2 linked regions of the Dinghuibacter silviterrae genome follow. The protein of the gene in region 2 interacts with the protein of the main gene of each other region in a pairwise test. Links are inferred from orthologs where the notes say so. Each region holds a gene or a part of one and is shown on either strand. Other genes may lie near its edges.

The links.
Region 1: the proteins of EDB95_RS05560 (region 2) and ftsA interact in binary tests that used the Escherichia coli proteins (3 or more experiments, as listed by UniProt). The link is inferred for Dinghuibacter silviterrae from one-to-one orthologs.

What each region holds. Positions count from the first base shown.
Region 1 is NZ_SODV01000001.1:1,403,120-1,409,020, forward strand. Bases 80-3,041 are described here. They hold ftsA (cell division protein FtsA), read left to right. Parts: upstream 80-857; coding sequence 858-2,225; downstream 2,226-3,041. Other genes in these bases: EDB95_RS06250 (cell division protein FtsQ/DivIB), read left to right, coding at 80-826; ftsZ (cell division protein FtsZ), read left to right, coding at 2,296-3,041. Also shown: more of EDB95_RS06250, read left to right, coding at 1-79; more of ftsZ, read left to right, coding at 3,042-4,194; EDB95_RS06265 (S-adenosylmethionine:tRNA ribosyltransferase-isomerase), read left to right, coding at 4,317-5,513; EDB95_RS06270 (KUP/HAK/KT family potassium transporter), read left to right, coding at 5,543-5,901. UniProt on the Escherichia coli protein: Essential cell division protein that assists in the assembly of the Z ring. May serve as the principal membrane anchor for the Z ring.
Region 2 is NZ_SODV01000001.1:1,250,481-1,258,703, reverse strand. The notes cover bases 2,428-5,203. They hold EDB95_RS05560 (rod shape-determining protein), read right to left. Parts: upstream 4,441-5,203; coding sequence 3,415-4,440; downstream 2,428-3,414. Other genes in these bases: purD (phosphoribosylamine--glycine ligase), read right to left, coding at 4,621-5,203; mreC (rod shape-determining protein MreC), read right to left, coding at 2,536-3,393; EDB95_RS05570 (rod shape-determining protein MreD), read right to left, coding at 2,428-2,539. Outside these bases: mrdA (penicillin-binding protein 2), read right to left, coding at 1-1,960; more of EDB95_RS05570, read right to left, coding at 2,009-2,427; more of purD, read right to left, coding at 5,204-5,901; EDB95_RS05550 (peptide MFS transporter), read left to right, coding at 5,997-7,733; EDB95_RS05545 (hypothetical protein), read left to right, coding at 7,831-8,223. UniProt on the Escherichia coli protein: Forms membrane-associated dynamic filaments that are essential for cell shape determination. Acts by regulating cell wall synthesis and cell elongation, and thus cell shape.

The sequences.
Region 1 (5,901 bases), 150 kb from region 2 along the record:
GATCCGGAGGTTGGAGAAAAGGATAGGGGACAACCCCTGGGTAAAAAAAGCGGATTTGTTCTTTGATAGCAAACAAGTGTTGTGGGTAAAAGTGATCGAAAGGGAACCGGTCGCCCGGTTGTTTACACAGGAAGGCTCGTCCTTCTACGTAGACCTCGACGGCGCCCGTCTTCCGCTCAAAGACTACTTTCCCGTTCCTCTTCCGGTCTTTACCTCCTGTCCGCTGGACAAGAGGAACTGGAATGGGCCGGACACCGCCCTGGCACGGGAGATTGCAGCACTCAGCGTTTACCTGCAGGGCCATCCGTTTTGGATGAACATGGTCCAGCAGGTCGACGTCAACGACGCCCGCCAGTTCGAACTGGTACCCGCCGTGGGGGACTACGTCCTGAGGATCGGCGACACCAGCGACCTGGACCGTAAGTTCACCCGTCTTAAAGTGTTTTACGAGCGCGTCATCCCCCGCGTGGGCTGGAACAAGTACGCCGTCGTAGACGCCCGGTACACGGGTGAGATCATCGGTGTACGGCGCGACGCCCAAAGCGCTTCGATCGACACCGCCAAGGCGGCGGCCCTGTTAAAGGACCTGATCGAGCAGGGGCGGACGGCGATGCGCGACACTGTTGTCCGGGCAGCGCCCGTTCCGCGGGAACCGGTACCGGACATCGATAGTACGCGGTCGCTGGTGCCGGATGAGGGGGCGGGAGCGGCGGCTGCCGCGAGTGGGGCCGCGCACAGCGCGACGAAACCCGCGGCCGGCGCTCCGAAGCCGGGCTCCGGCGGCCAAAAGCCGAAAGCCGTGCTGCCGCCAAAAAAGAAAAAGTGAATTATGTTCAACGATAAAAACAAGGTATTATATGTATAACGAACAACCCATCATTGTGGGGCTGGACATCGGCACCACAAAGATCGCAGCCATAGCGGGCCGGAAAAATGAATATGGCAAACTGGAGATCCTGGGGTTTGGTCGTGCGAACTCAAACGGTGTCCAACATGGGATGGTCCTCAACATCGACCAGACCATCAAGGCCATCCAAACGGCCCTGGAGAACTGCTATGCCTCGAACCCAAACCTCGAAATCAACGAGGTCTATGTGGGGATCGCCGGGCATCACATCAAAAGCCTCCAGACCCGGGGTGATATTGTGCGCCAAAACACGGATGAAGAGATCTGCCAGCGGGAGATAGACCAACTGATCAACGACCAGTACAAAACCTATATCCCGGCCGGGGACCAGATTATCGACGTGATCCCGCAGGAGTTCACGGTGGATAATTTCCAGAATATTCCCAACCCGATCGGTTATAGTGGTGTAAAGGTGGGCGCCAACTTTCACATCATCACCGGTGACAAGAATGCCATCCGCAACATCCATCGCAGCGTCGACAAGGCGGGGTTGCGCACCCGCGACCTCGTGTTGCAGCCACTGGCTTCCGCCGCGGCGGTGATGTGCGAGCACGACCTCGAAGCCGGGGTGGCCATCGTGGATATAGGCGGGGGCACCACCGACCTGGCCGTTTTTTATGAAGGCATCCTTAAACACACGGCCGTTATACCTTTTGGCGGGGAGAACATCACCAACGACATCAAGACCGGTTTAGGCGTCCTCAAGACCCAGGCCGAGCAGATGAAGGTGCAGTTTGGTTCCGCCCTGTCGGACGAGGCCAAGGGGAATGCCTTTATCACCATCCCCGGTCTGAGGGGGATGGCGCCGAAGGAAATCAGCGTCAAGAACCTGGCACACATCATCCAGGCGCGCATGAGCGAGATCCTGGACTTCGTTACCTATCACCTCAAACAGGTGGGTTTGGACAACCGGCTGCTCAACGGCGGCGTCATCCTTACCGGTGGCGGTGCCCAGCTCAAGCACCTGATCCAGTTGACAGAATACGTGACCGGGTTAAACGCCCGTACCGGCTTCCCCAACGAGCACCTGGCGGCCGGGCATATTGAGGAACTCGCCAAGCCCATGTACGCCACTTGTATCGGGCTTATCCTCAAAGGCTATAACGTCTATGAGAACAACGAAAACCTGCTCCACGAAGGCGGGAAGAAAAAGACCGTCAAGGAAGAACAGGACGTCACCGAAGTGGCGCTGGACCGGGAGGAAGGGATCGGAACCATCAAGGTCAAGAAGCGCAAAAAGAACATCAAGAATTTTATGGATTCGATCAAAGACGGTCTGATCGACCTGTTCAAGGAAGAAGAAGACAGCCAATTGTAAAAGGTGTCGCGACACCGTTAATGATACCCCGTACCCTCGATACTTACTAACCATTTTAAAAACAGTGTGTATGATTCATTTCGATTTGCCGAAGGAAAAGTCTTCCATCATCAAGGTCATCGGTATCGGGGGCGGTGGGAGCAATGCCGTAAACTTTATGCACGGCCAGGGGATAGAGGGTGTAAACTTCATCATCTGCAATACGGACGCGCAAGCGATCGCCAATAGCAAGGTGCCCAATAAGATACAACTGGGCCCTCACCTTACCCAGGGATTAGGCGCCGGGGCCAACCCCGAGATCGGGCGCCAGGCCACCGAAGAAAGCCTGGAGGAGATCCGCCGCATCCTGGAGGTCAATACAAAAATGGCCTTTATCACCGCCGGTATGGGCGGTGGTACCGGAACGGGCGGCGCACCAATCGTGGCCCGCATCTGTAAGGAAATGGGGATCCTCACCGTGGGGATCATCACTACGCCCTTTACTTACGAAGGCAAGAAACGCATCCAGCAAGGGGAGGAGGGGATCAACCGGCTCAAGGACCACGTGGATACCCTGCTCGTCATCAGCAATGATAAGCTCCGTCATCAATACGGCAACCTCAAGATGAAGGAAGCCTTTGCAAAAGCGGACAACGTCCTGGCTACTGCAGCCAAGTGTATCACCGATGTCATCAACAGCACGGGTCAGATCAACGTTGACTTTGCGGACGTTTGTACCGTGATGCGCAACGGAGGTGTCGCCATCCTGGGCAGCGGAGCGGCAGAAGGAGACAACAGGGCCCAACGCGCCATCGAGCAGGCGCTCAATTCACCGCTGCTCAACGACAACGATATCCGCGGCGCCAAATGGATCCTCATCAACATCAACTCCGCCGAAGGCGAACACGAATTCACTATGGACGAGGTGGACATCATCCAGAACTACCTCCTCAGCCAGGCCGGTCCGAATTCCGATGTGATCATGGGTCTGGGCTACGACAGCAGCCTCCAGGGCAAGATCGGGATCACGCTGATCGCCACCGGTTTTGAACACGAGGGTCTGACGGCCGACGAAAAGGCCGCCGCTATGCAGGCGCCCATTCCGGAGGAAAAGATCGTGATGACGCTCCAGATGGAGACTAACGAGAAGAAGCCGAACGGACAACAAGCGCTTTTTGCCGAGCCCGGTCGGGCGACCGCGCCTTCTGCCGCCGCGCCGGCACCCGCCGCCGCGATACCGCCGCCGGACAGCATGGCCCCCAGCCTCGTAGAACCCGCTGCGCCCGCCGGCGACTTCTTCATCAGCCGGGTGGACAATCCAAAAGCTCCGGCTAAAGAGGAAAAGATCGTGATGCCCTTGCAGGACCTCTCGGCGGAAGTACCGCCGACGGTCACCCGCGCGGAAGTGCCACCGGCCGCCGCCCGCGCCGAAGCGCCGAAGCCCGCGCAGCCCCAGGCCGCCGCGCGCCCCGCGACGGGCACGCCCGACGCCTCGAAAACGCCGGTGCCGCCTTCGCGCCCCACGGCCCGCCCGGACACCACCGGCCGCGGTTTCCTGGCCCGCCCTTCCAACATCTATGACGAAGAGCCCCAGGCGCCCAAGCCCACCCCATCCTTCCCGGAGGAAGCGCCGACGTTTGACATGCAACTCGTGATCAAAGATCAGCCTTCTCAACCCCGGAACCCCCAGCCTGTTCTTCCGTATACCCCGGAACCCACACAACCGGGGCCGGACGAGATGGACGAGCAACGCCGTAAGGCTGCCGAACGGCTTCAAAAACTGCGCAACCTTTCGTTTAACGTTAATGCACCGGACGGGGGCAACGAATTCGAAGCCGTACCCGCCTACGTGCGCCGGAATATGGAACTGTACAATACCGTCAATTCCATCGAGAATTTCTACAGCAATTATACTGTCAAGTCTTCCGAGGACAACAAGGGGGAGATCAGCACGATCAACACCTTCCTCGAAGGCAAAAAACCGGATTGATAGCCCGCCAGGGCGCTGTCCGTAACCTATATACAGGCAAGTGCGTTTTTTTGATTGTGGTACAAAACAAAGGGGCTGACCGTTGCGTCAGCCCCTTGTTATTTCTGCCCTACCTTTGCAGCATGAAGCAGGGTCCAAGAGTATTGAATATCAACGATTATACGTATAACCTTCCGGAGGACCGGATAGCCCAATACCCCCTGGCGGAACGCGACGCCTCCAAATTGCTGGTATATAAAAACGGAGGAATCACCGAAGCCCCCTACCGCGACCTGCCCGCGCACATCCCGCAGGACGCTTTCATGGTCTTCAACGATACAAAGGTCATCGAAGCCCGGCTGCTGTTCCGCAAGGAAAGCGGCGGTCAGATAGAAATTTTTTGCCTGGAGGCCCTTGGCGTTGAGCCCACGACCGCCATGATGCAACAAGGGGAAGCCACCTGGAAGTGTCTCGTGGGCGGGGCGGGGAAGTGGAAAACGGGCGCACTGATACGCACCTGGGAGGGCGTCACCCTGACGGCAGAAAAACTGGGCCAGGTACCGGACGGCTACCAGGTGAAATTTACCTGGACGCCGGAGGAACTGCACTTCGCGGAGGTATTGCACCGCGCCGGTCTTGTTCCGTTGCCCCCCTATCTCCACCGGTCATCGGAAGCGCTGGATACGGAACGGTACCAGACCGTGTACGCGCGAACCGACGGGTCGGTCGCAGCGCCGACGGCGGGTTTACATTTTACGCAAGGATTAATCGAAGCACTGCGCGACAAGGGCGTAGACACCGGTTTTGTCACGCTGCACGTCGGCGCGGGGACGTTCAAACCCGTAAAGGCGGACCGGATGGAGGACCACGTCATGCACGCCGAATGGATCGACGTTACGCGCACCTTTATACAAACCTTACGCGACACCAAAGGCCCTGTGATTCCGGTGGGGACCACGGCATTGCGCACCCTGGAAAGTCTTTACTGGATGGGCGTCAAGGCGCAGGGCGGCACAAAAAATCTGGACCTGACGCAATGGGAGGTCTACGAGGATCTGCCCCAGGAGATGACAACAAAACAGGCGCTGGACGGTTTGCTGGAATGGATGGACGGAAGGGACAGGCTGGTCGCCCAAACCCAACTCCTGATCGCGCCGGGATACCGGCCCCGGGTGGCCAGGGCGCTGGTGACCAATTTTCACCAACCCGGATCGACGCTGCTCCTGCTGGTGGCGGCATTAATAGGAGTGGACTGGAAAAAAGTCTATGCGTACGCGCTGGAACATGATTTCCGGTTTTTAAGTTATGGGGATGGGAGTCTTCTTTGGTTCAAAAAATAGAAAGCCTACCTTTAAAGAAACACGCAACCTTGGCCAAAAGGTCCTTAAACAACGTAACCCTGGCGGGACTGGTGATTGCATTGGGGATTATTTACGGCGATATTGGTACCTCCCCGCTTTATGTATTCAACGCGATCATCAACGGGCGCGTCATCAGTGAGGAGCTCATCTTAGGTTCCCTGTCCTGCATCATCTGGACACTCACGCTACAAACCACCATCAAGTATGTGATCCTGACCCTGAAAGCGGACAACCGGGGGGAAGGGGGGATCTTTTCCTTGTATGCATTGGTGCGCAGACGTCGCAAGTGGCTGGTGTTTCCGGCGATGATCGGGGGCTCGGCGTTGCTGGCCGACGGGATGATCACACCGCCCATATCGGTGACGTC
Region 2 (8,223 bases):
CCGCCGGTTGTGGTACCTCATCCGACGCAGACGGCAGGCTGTCTTCTTCTTCCTTCTTCTGCGCGGCCCGGAGCGCCCTCAGTTTTGCCAGCGAGTCCCTTGCTTCGTAGATGCGCGGAGGAATGAGGTTGGTGCTGATCAACCGGTCCATCATCGCTTTGCGGTTATCGGCGATGCTGTCCTTGAGGTATTTTTCGATCATCAAACCGGCGATAGGGGCGGCGGAGTTGCCCCCCATACCGGAGTTCTCGCAAATGACCACGATGGCGATCCTGGGGTTGTCCTTCGGCGCAAAGGCGGCAAAGAGCGCGTGGTCTTTTTGTTGCACCCCCTTATAGGAGTTCTGGGCCGTACCCGTCTTTCCACAAACAATGATGCCGGGGACCTGCGCCTGTTGACCCGTACCTTCTTCCACCACGCCCTGCATCCCATCCTTGACTTTCTCAAAGATGTCGTCGGGGATATGCGTAGTGACGTGTTTTACGCGGTATTTGTCGAGCACGGTATCGCCCTCGGAAATGCTGTCTACGATATGGGGTGTATAATAGTATCCCTTGTTGCCGATCAGACACATGCTGTTGGCTATTTGCATGGGTGTTTCGGTGGTTTCGCCCTGCCCGATACCCAGGGACACCAGGGTGCAGGAATTCCAGCGACGGCGGCCAAAGACCTTGTTGAAATGCGACGTGTCCGGGATATTACCGGTGTTTTCACCGGGAAGGTCGATGCCCAGCCGGTGACCCAGTCCAAAGGAGTTCATATATCCTTTCCAGCCCATCAACCCATTTTCGACGTCCCCGTGCTGGTCGACGATCATCCGGAAAACGGTGAAGAAAAAGGTATTGCAGGAATGGGTGATGGCCAGGGTCAGGTTTCGGCCGTGACCGGGGTTTTTCTCCAGGCATTTACGGGGTGTCCCACAGCCATAGTACCAGCCGAGACAGTCCACCCCGAAGGAAGGCGTGATCACGTTGTTGTCGAGCGCCACCAGTGCATCCAGGGGTTTAAAGGTGGACCCGGGAGGATAGGTCGCCTGGATCGCCCGGTTATACATCGGCAGGGCGGGATCCTGATACATCTCGGAAAAATGCTTATTCCGGTCGGGACCGGTCAGGTCGTTGGGGTCAAAGGTAGGACTGCTGACGAGGGCGAGGATACCGCCGGTAGTGGGGTCTATGGCAACGATCGAGCCCACCTTGTTCGTCATCAGCTTCTCTCCAAATTGTTGCAGGTCTACGTCGATGGAGGTGTAGAGGTTTTTCCCGGCAATGGCGGGCGTGTCGAAGGCGCCCCCTGCATAAGAACCCTGGGGACGGTTGAGGTTGTCCTTGACGAGAAAGCGGATCCCGCGTTGCCCCATGAGTTCCTTCTCATAGGCGTTCTCCAGACCCGACCGGCCGGCATAGTCGCCCGGCTGATACCCCAGCTCCGCGTGCCGGCGAATAAAGGCAGAATCTACCTCGCCTACGTAACCCAACAGGGCGCCGGCGGTATGATACGGATACGTCCGCACAGGGCGTTCCTGGAGGTTGAAGGCGGGCTGGAATTTAAAAAGGCTTTCGCTGATGCGGGCGTATTTCTCCGGAGACAACAGGGATTCGAAAACAGAGGAACGGCTGCGGCCGTTTTTGACAATGGCGTTTACAATCCGGCTCCGGAATTCAGCGGTGTCGATCCCCAGGATGGCGCAAAGCGAGGCGGTGTCCACTCCTTTGACCTGGGCGGGCGTCACCGTCAGGTCGTACATGATCGTATTGTCCAGGATGGCTCTCCCTTTTTTGTCAAAGATGATCCCCCGGTTGGGATACACCACCTGTCTCAGGAGTGCATTGTCCTGAGCCAGTTTCTGATATTTTCCGGAAATCACCTGAAGCGTAAATAGCCGGGCTATGATTACGAAAAAAACAGCGGTAAATATGAAGCGGACTACCGTCTGACGCGACTGGTTAAACACCGACATTACAAGGGGGATTGGATTTTAATTACACCATAAAATTACGGATACCGTTTATGTGTTTGTAATAAACTTTTGTTTGCGGGGGAAAAGTAATTCCAGGATAATGACGAGGACCATGCTGACCACGGTGGAGGCCAGGGTTTTACCGATGAAATAAACAATGCCCCCGAACTGAAGGGCTTCGAGCAGGAATACACAGAAATGGTGCAACAACGTCAGGATCAATACATAAGTAAGGTAAGGCGCCAACCCGAGGCTTTTCACGGAGGGCTCCCGGTAGTTCATTTCCGCCCCTTGCTGCGGTACCAGGATGTTGATGAGAAAGGGCCTGAAATAGGCGATCAGCACACAGGGGGCGGCGTGGAGCCCCGGGGTCTTGGTAAAGTAGTCCAGGGTCAGGCCGCAGGCAAAACCGGCAATCATCAGTACGAACCGGCCCGTGGCAAAGGGCAGCCAAAGAATATACAGGTAGTAGATATAAGGTATGATAAAGGAATGCAGCGGGGGGATCTGGTTCAGGACGAACACCTGGGCCAGGACAAAGAGGAGCAGCCTCCCTATATTTTTGAGCAGGTCACTCATTTGATCAGCTTTTTGGTCGCTTCTTCCAGGGCGATTTGCTCCTGGCGCAGGGTATTCTCCACAACATAGACGTGTTCCAGGCGCCCGAAACGGGTAGCGGACCGCAACTTGAGGATGTAGAAATTACTGGCGGGGTCGCTGGTGATGTCCACCACCGTACCGATGGGGATTCCCGACGGGAATTTATCGGAGTAGGTGCTGGTCACGACCGTGTCCCCCTTGGCCACCCGCACGCTTTTGGGGATGTCCCGCATGGTGAGGATGTTGGCGTCGCTACCTTCCCATTCGATGGGGCCTGCGTCCTTTGTTTTGCGCAACATGCCGGACACGCGGCTCTGACGGTGCAACAGGCTCATCACGACGCAAACGTGCTCGCTGACATTGACGACGGTACCCACTACCCCGTCCGGTCCGATCACGCCCATATCCTTGCGGATGCTATCGGCGGCCCCTTTGTCAAGGGTAATATAATTGTTGGTCGCCAGCGCTATGGAGTTGTTGATCACCAGTGCCCCCCTCCAGACAAACTTCCGGACGTGTCCCAGGGAGTCTACCGGTATAGAATCTTTTAAAAACAGAACGGAGTCTCCCGTCGCCTTGAAGTTACCGGGCAACGCCCTCAGCAGGGCCAGGTTCTGACGGGCCAGGCGGTCGTTTTCTTCCCTGAGGTGAAAATAGTCGTGGACCTTTGTGTACTGACCGTAGAATTTTCCCGTCACGTCCCCGGCGATACCCATGAAAAAGGCTTCATGGTAGCGATTATAGGTGAACAGCATGGAAAGGCTGATGATCTCCAGGATAACGAACAACAACACGTGGAAATACCGCCTTATAAACAGGAAAATATTGCGCACCGGAATATGGATTTTAAGGTCTTACCGCATCACAAACGGGTAGCGCTGGTAATTCCTCAACGCGATACCCGTTCCCCTGACCACCGACTTCAAGGGATCATCCGCCACGTGCACGGGCAGCTTGATCTTGCCCGCCAGTCTTTTGTCCAATCCCCTGAGCAACGCCCCGCCACCTGTGAGGTAAAGGCCCCGGCGGTAGATGTCCGCGGCCAGTTCGGGGGGCGTCATTTCAAGGGCCTTAAGGATGGCCTCTTCTATTTTGAAAACCGATTTATCCAGGGCTTCGGCGATCTCCTGATAGCTCACCATGATCTGCTTGGGGATACCCGTTACCAGGTCCCTGCCGTTCACCGGGATGTCGTCCGGGGGATTGTCGAGGTCTTTGGTCGCCGCACCGATCTGGATCTTGATCTGCTCCGCGGTACGCTCCCCGATCAGAAGGCTATGGTATCGTCTCAGTGCTTCCATGATGTCGGCCGTGAACTCATCCCCGGCAATCCGGATCGATTGGTCACAAACAATCCCCGCCAGCGCGATAACGGTGATCCCCGTGGTACCACCACCGATATCGATGATCATATTCCCGACGGGTTCTTCGACGTCTATGCCGATCCCCAGTGCTGCCGCCATGGGTTCATGGATCAGGTATACTTCCTGCGCCCCTGCCTGTTCGGAACTGTCCCGCACCGCGCGTTTCTCCACTTCGGTGATACTGGAAGGAATGCAGATCATCATCCTCCACTTCGGAGGGAACAACGGACGCTTGGGATAAATCATCTTGATGAGCTCCCTGATCATCAATTCCGCTGCATTGAAGTCCGCGATCACACCGTCTTTCAAAGGACGCACGGTACGTATGCTTTCATGGGTCTTTTCGTGCATCAACAGCGCTTTCTTCCCCACTGCCAGTACGTTTTTCGGATTGTTCCGGTCCAACGCAATGATACTCGGCTCATTCACCACCACTTCGTCATTGTGTATGATCAGGGTATTGGCTGTACCCAGATCAATGGCTATTTCCTGCGTAAAAAAGTTAAAAAGTCCCATTGTAGTTATTTCTTTTTCAACATAAAACGACCCACCAGGCCCGTTTTAGCCTACGATGTTACATAAATTTTGCATGCAAAATTCAAGTAAATAATCCAATTCCGCAACTTCGCCCCGGCTTTAATTTCAGCCGGTGCTAACTGGAGGGCATAGCCGTGATGGAGACTATAAAAATAGGGATTATTGGAATTCATAGCCGATATCCTTCCGGAAATACATGCCTTCAAAACGAATATTTTTCAAAGCCTCCCTGGACAAGGTTTTTGCCTGCGTGACGGTGTCCCCAAAAGCGGTCACGGCCAGGACCCTTCCCCCGTTTGTCAGGACCTTTCCGTCCCGGGGGGTGGTACCGGCCTGGAAAACCAGTACATCCGCAGCCGATCCGGTACTAAGCGGCAGGCCGTCTATCGGTCTGCCCTTCGGATAGGCGCCCGGATAGCCTTCAGACACCGCGACGGTGGTCACGGCTGTGCGGGGGTCAATGTCGAGACGAACCTCGTCCAGCCTTTCTCCGGCCACCGCTTCCAGGAGGTCAACCAGGTCGTTCCGCAGCCGGGGCAGGACAACCTCCGTTTCAGGGTCCCCCAGGCGGCAATTGTATTCGATGACAAAAGGCTCCCCGCCGACATTGATCAGCCCCAGGAATATAAAACCCTTATAGTCGATCTTTTCCGCCAGCAGCCCGTTCACCGTGGGTTCCACCACCTTTTCCACCACCTTTTTCATAAACGCGGGGGTTGCAAAAGGCACCGGGCTCACCGCGCCCATCCCGCCGGTATTGGGTCCGGTATCCCCTTCCCCGATCCGTTTGTAATCCTTTGCCTCCGGCAGGATCCTGTAGCTCCGGCCATCGGTGAGCACGAATACCGAAAGTTCTATGCCTTCCAGGAACGCCTCGATGACGACCCTGGCGCCCGCCGCACCGAATTCCGCGCTCACGAGCATGCTGGCCAGGGCGTTCTTCGCCTCCTCTTTTGTTTGGGCAATGATCACACCCTTACCCGCTGCCAGCCCGTCTGCCTTGATGACGACGGGCAGTGGATGATTTTCGATGTAGGCCTCCGCCGCGGCCATATCGTCAAACTCCTTGTAAGCCGCCGTAGGAATGCCATGACGCTGCATAAAGGCCTTGGCAAATGCCTTGCTTCCCTCCAGTTGGGCCCCTTCGGCCGACGGGCCGATCACCGGGATGTGTTGCACCGACGGGTCGTTTTTAAAGGCGTCGTAGACCCCTTTCACCAGGGGTTCTTCCGGACCCACCACCACCATATCGATCTTCTGCCGTACGGAAAATTCCTTCAGACCCTTGGCATCCGTGGCCTCCAGGGGGACATTCTCTCCGCAGGTGGCCGTCCCCGCATTCCCGGGGGCTATATATAAACGGCTGCAACGGGGGCTTTGCGCCAGTTTCCAAGCCAACGCGTGTTCCCGGCCTCCCGATCCCAATAAAAGTATGTTCATGGCCGCGAAGATCGCAATAAGACAGTATAAATATCAAAAATGTACTACTTTGGCGTTTTATCACCTGAGGGCGCCTCCGGCGCCGCCACCATACTATGACTCCATCCGAGAATGCTGCCAAAGCCCATCCGAAAGGGCTGTATATCCTCTTCGCCACGGAAATGTGGGAACGGTTCAATTTCTACGGGTTGCGCGCCATGCTCATCCTGTTTATGACCAAGGCCCTGCTCTTCGATAAAGTTTTTGCCTCCAATGTATATGGCAGCTACCTCAGCCTGATATACCTCACCCCCCTGGTCGGCGGCTTCATGGCCGACCGGTATTGGGGCAACCGGCGCTCCATCCTCTCGGGCGGTGTGGTCATGGCGATCGGGGAAATCATCCTTTTTGCCTGCGGCACGGTCTACCACACCCTTCCTCAACTCGCCACCCTGTTGTTTTTTTCAGGGCTCGGTTTTATGATTGCCGGGAACGGCTTTTTCAAACCGAACATCTCCATCATGGTGGGCGAGTTGTATCCCAAAGGGGACAGGCGTAAAGACGCCGCCTACACCCTCTTTTATATGGGGATCAATACCGGTGGGATGCTGGGGCCGCTGGTGTGTGGCCTGGTGGGGGATACCGGCAATCCTGCCGACTATCGCTGGGCTTTCCTGGTAGCGGGTATCGGGATGATGCTCAGCATCATCACCCTGCGTATCTTCAACCACCGGTACGTCGTCACCCCCGAAAAGAAAGTGCTCGGGTTGACGCCGGAAGGCGTTACCGGCAAGATCATCAGCCCGGTAGCGGTCGTTGGCATTCTTTTGGGAATGGTGCTCCTGAGCATCGGGCTCATTTACGCGGACGACAAGGTCTTCCCCTTTCTGTCCTACCTGCTGATCGCCGCGCCGGTGGCCATCGCCTTGATCATTTTTTCGGACAAAAGCCTGACGGCCATACAAAAGAGGCATGTGGGCGTCATTTTTATCGTTTGCTTTTTCGTCATTTTCTTCTGGGCGGCCTTTGAACAGGCGGGTGATTCCCTAACCTTTTTCGCAGACGAACAAACCCAACGAACCCTGAACTGGCATATCCCCACCTGGGCGATCTATATTACCCTCGCGGTGTTGTTTTACGTGATCATCGTCCTTTTCCGCAGAGCCCGGAAAAAGCTGGCCGGACCCGATGACGCTTTACTCAGGGGAACGGTTTTCCTCTTACTGGGCCTTTTCACCGTCGCCGTGTGGGGCGTTGGTATCTACCTGGCCACAACGGGCAAACGGTCCGTGGTCCTGGGAGAAGTCCCCCCCAGCGTTTTCCAATCGCTCAACTCCTTTTTTGTGGTCGCTTTCGCCCCCTTCTTTGCCTGGCTTTGGCAAAAACTGGGCAAATGGGAACCAGGTTCCCCCACCAAGATGGCGTTTGGTCTCTTCTTTCTCGCCCTCGGGTATCTTTGGATCAGTTACGGCGTCAAGGACGTTCCTCCCGGTATAAAGGTCAGCATGATCTGGCTGACCGGTATGTACGCCCTGCACACCTGTGGCGAGTTGTGTCTTTCCCCCATCGGTTTGTCCCTCGTCAACCAGCTTGCGCCCGTCAAGTTTGCATCCCTGCTGATGGCGGTCTGGTTCATGGCCAACGCCATGGGCAATAAACTGGCCGGGGTACTGAGCACCTTTTACCCCGAAAAAGGAAAAACCACCGCTTTCCTGGGTTATCATATGAGCAACCTCAACGAGTTCTTTATGCTCTTCGTATTTATGGCCGGTGCCGCCTCCCTGCTGCTCTTCTTTGTCAGCCGCCGGACCGAGCGGATGATGAAACACGAACAGGAAGTCGCTGGGGCTTAAGCGTTTGCCCGAGCCATTAAAAAAAACATAAATTTTTTGGCCGTCCCCGGCTCGAAACTTGCATGCCCTTACCTTTAGCACACCAAAAGGACATCCAATGAAGCATATCCTACTCTTGTCCTGCGCCAGCGGGTTGTTCCTGATTGCAACCGGTACCCATGCGCAAACGGTCGATACGTTGACCGACAAGCAAATGAAAGACAAGGTCCTGGGGGAGATACAGACCACCCTTGACCGGCGGACCAAGTCCATAGACTCCACCGTCACCAACCTCGATGCAAGGGTCGACGCCCTGGACAAGTCCATCCTGGAAACCAAAGACGTCAAGGAAAAAGCAGACAAACTGGTGTTGCGTGTCCAGGCGCTGGAAGACCGGCAAAAAGCGGTTGACGAGAACGACCTTTATATATACCAGGCCAACTACCAAAGCGCTATCGTCAACCTGGTCTCCATGGAACGGGAGATCAAACCCCTGATCCTCTTCAATTCC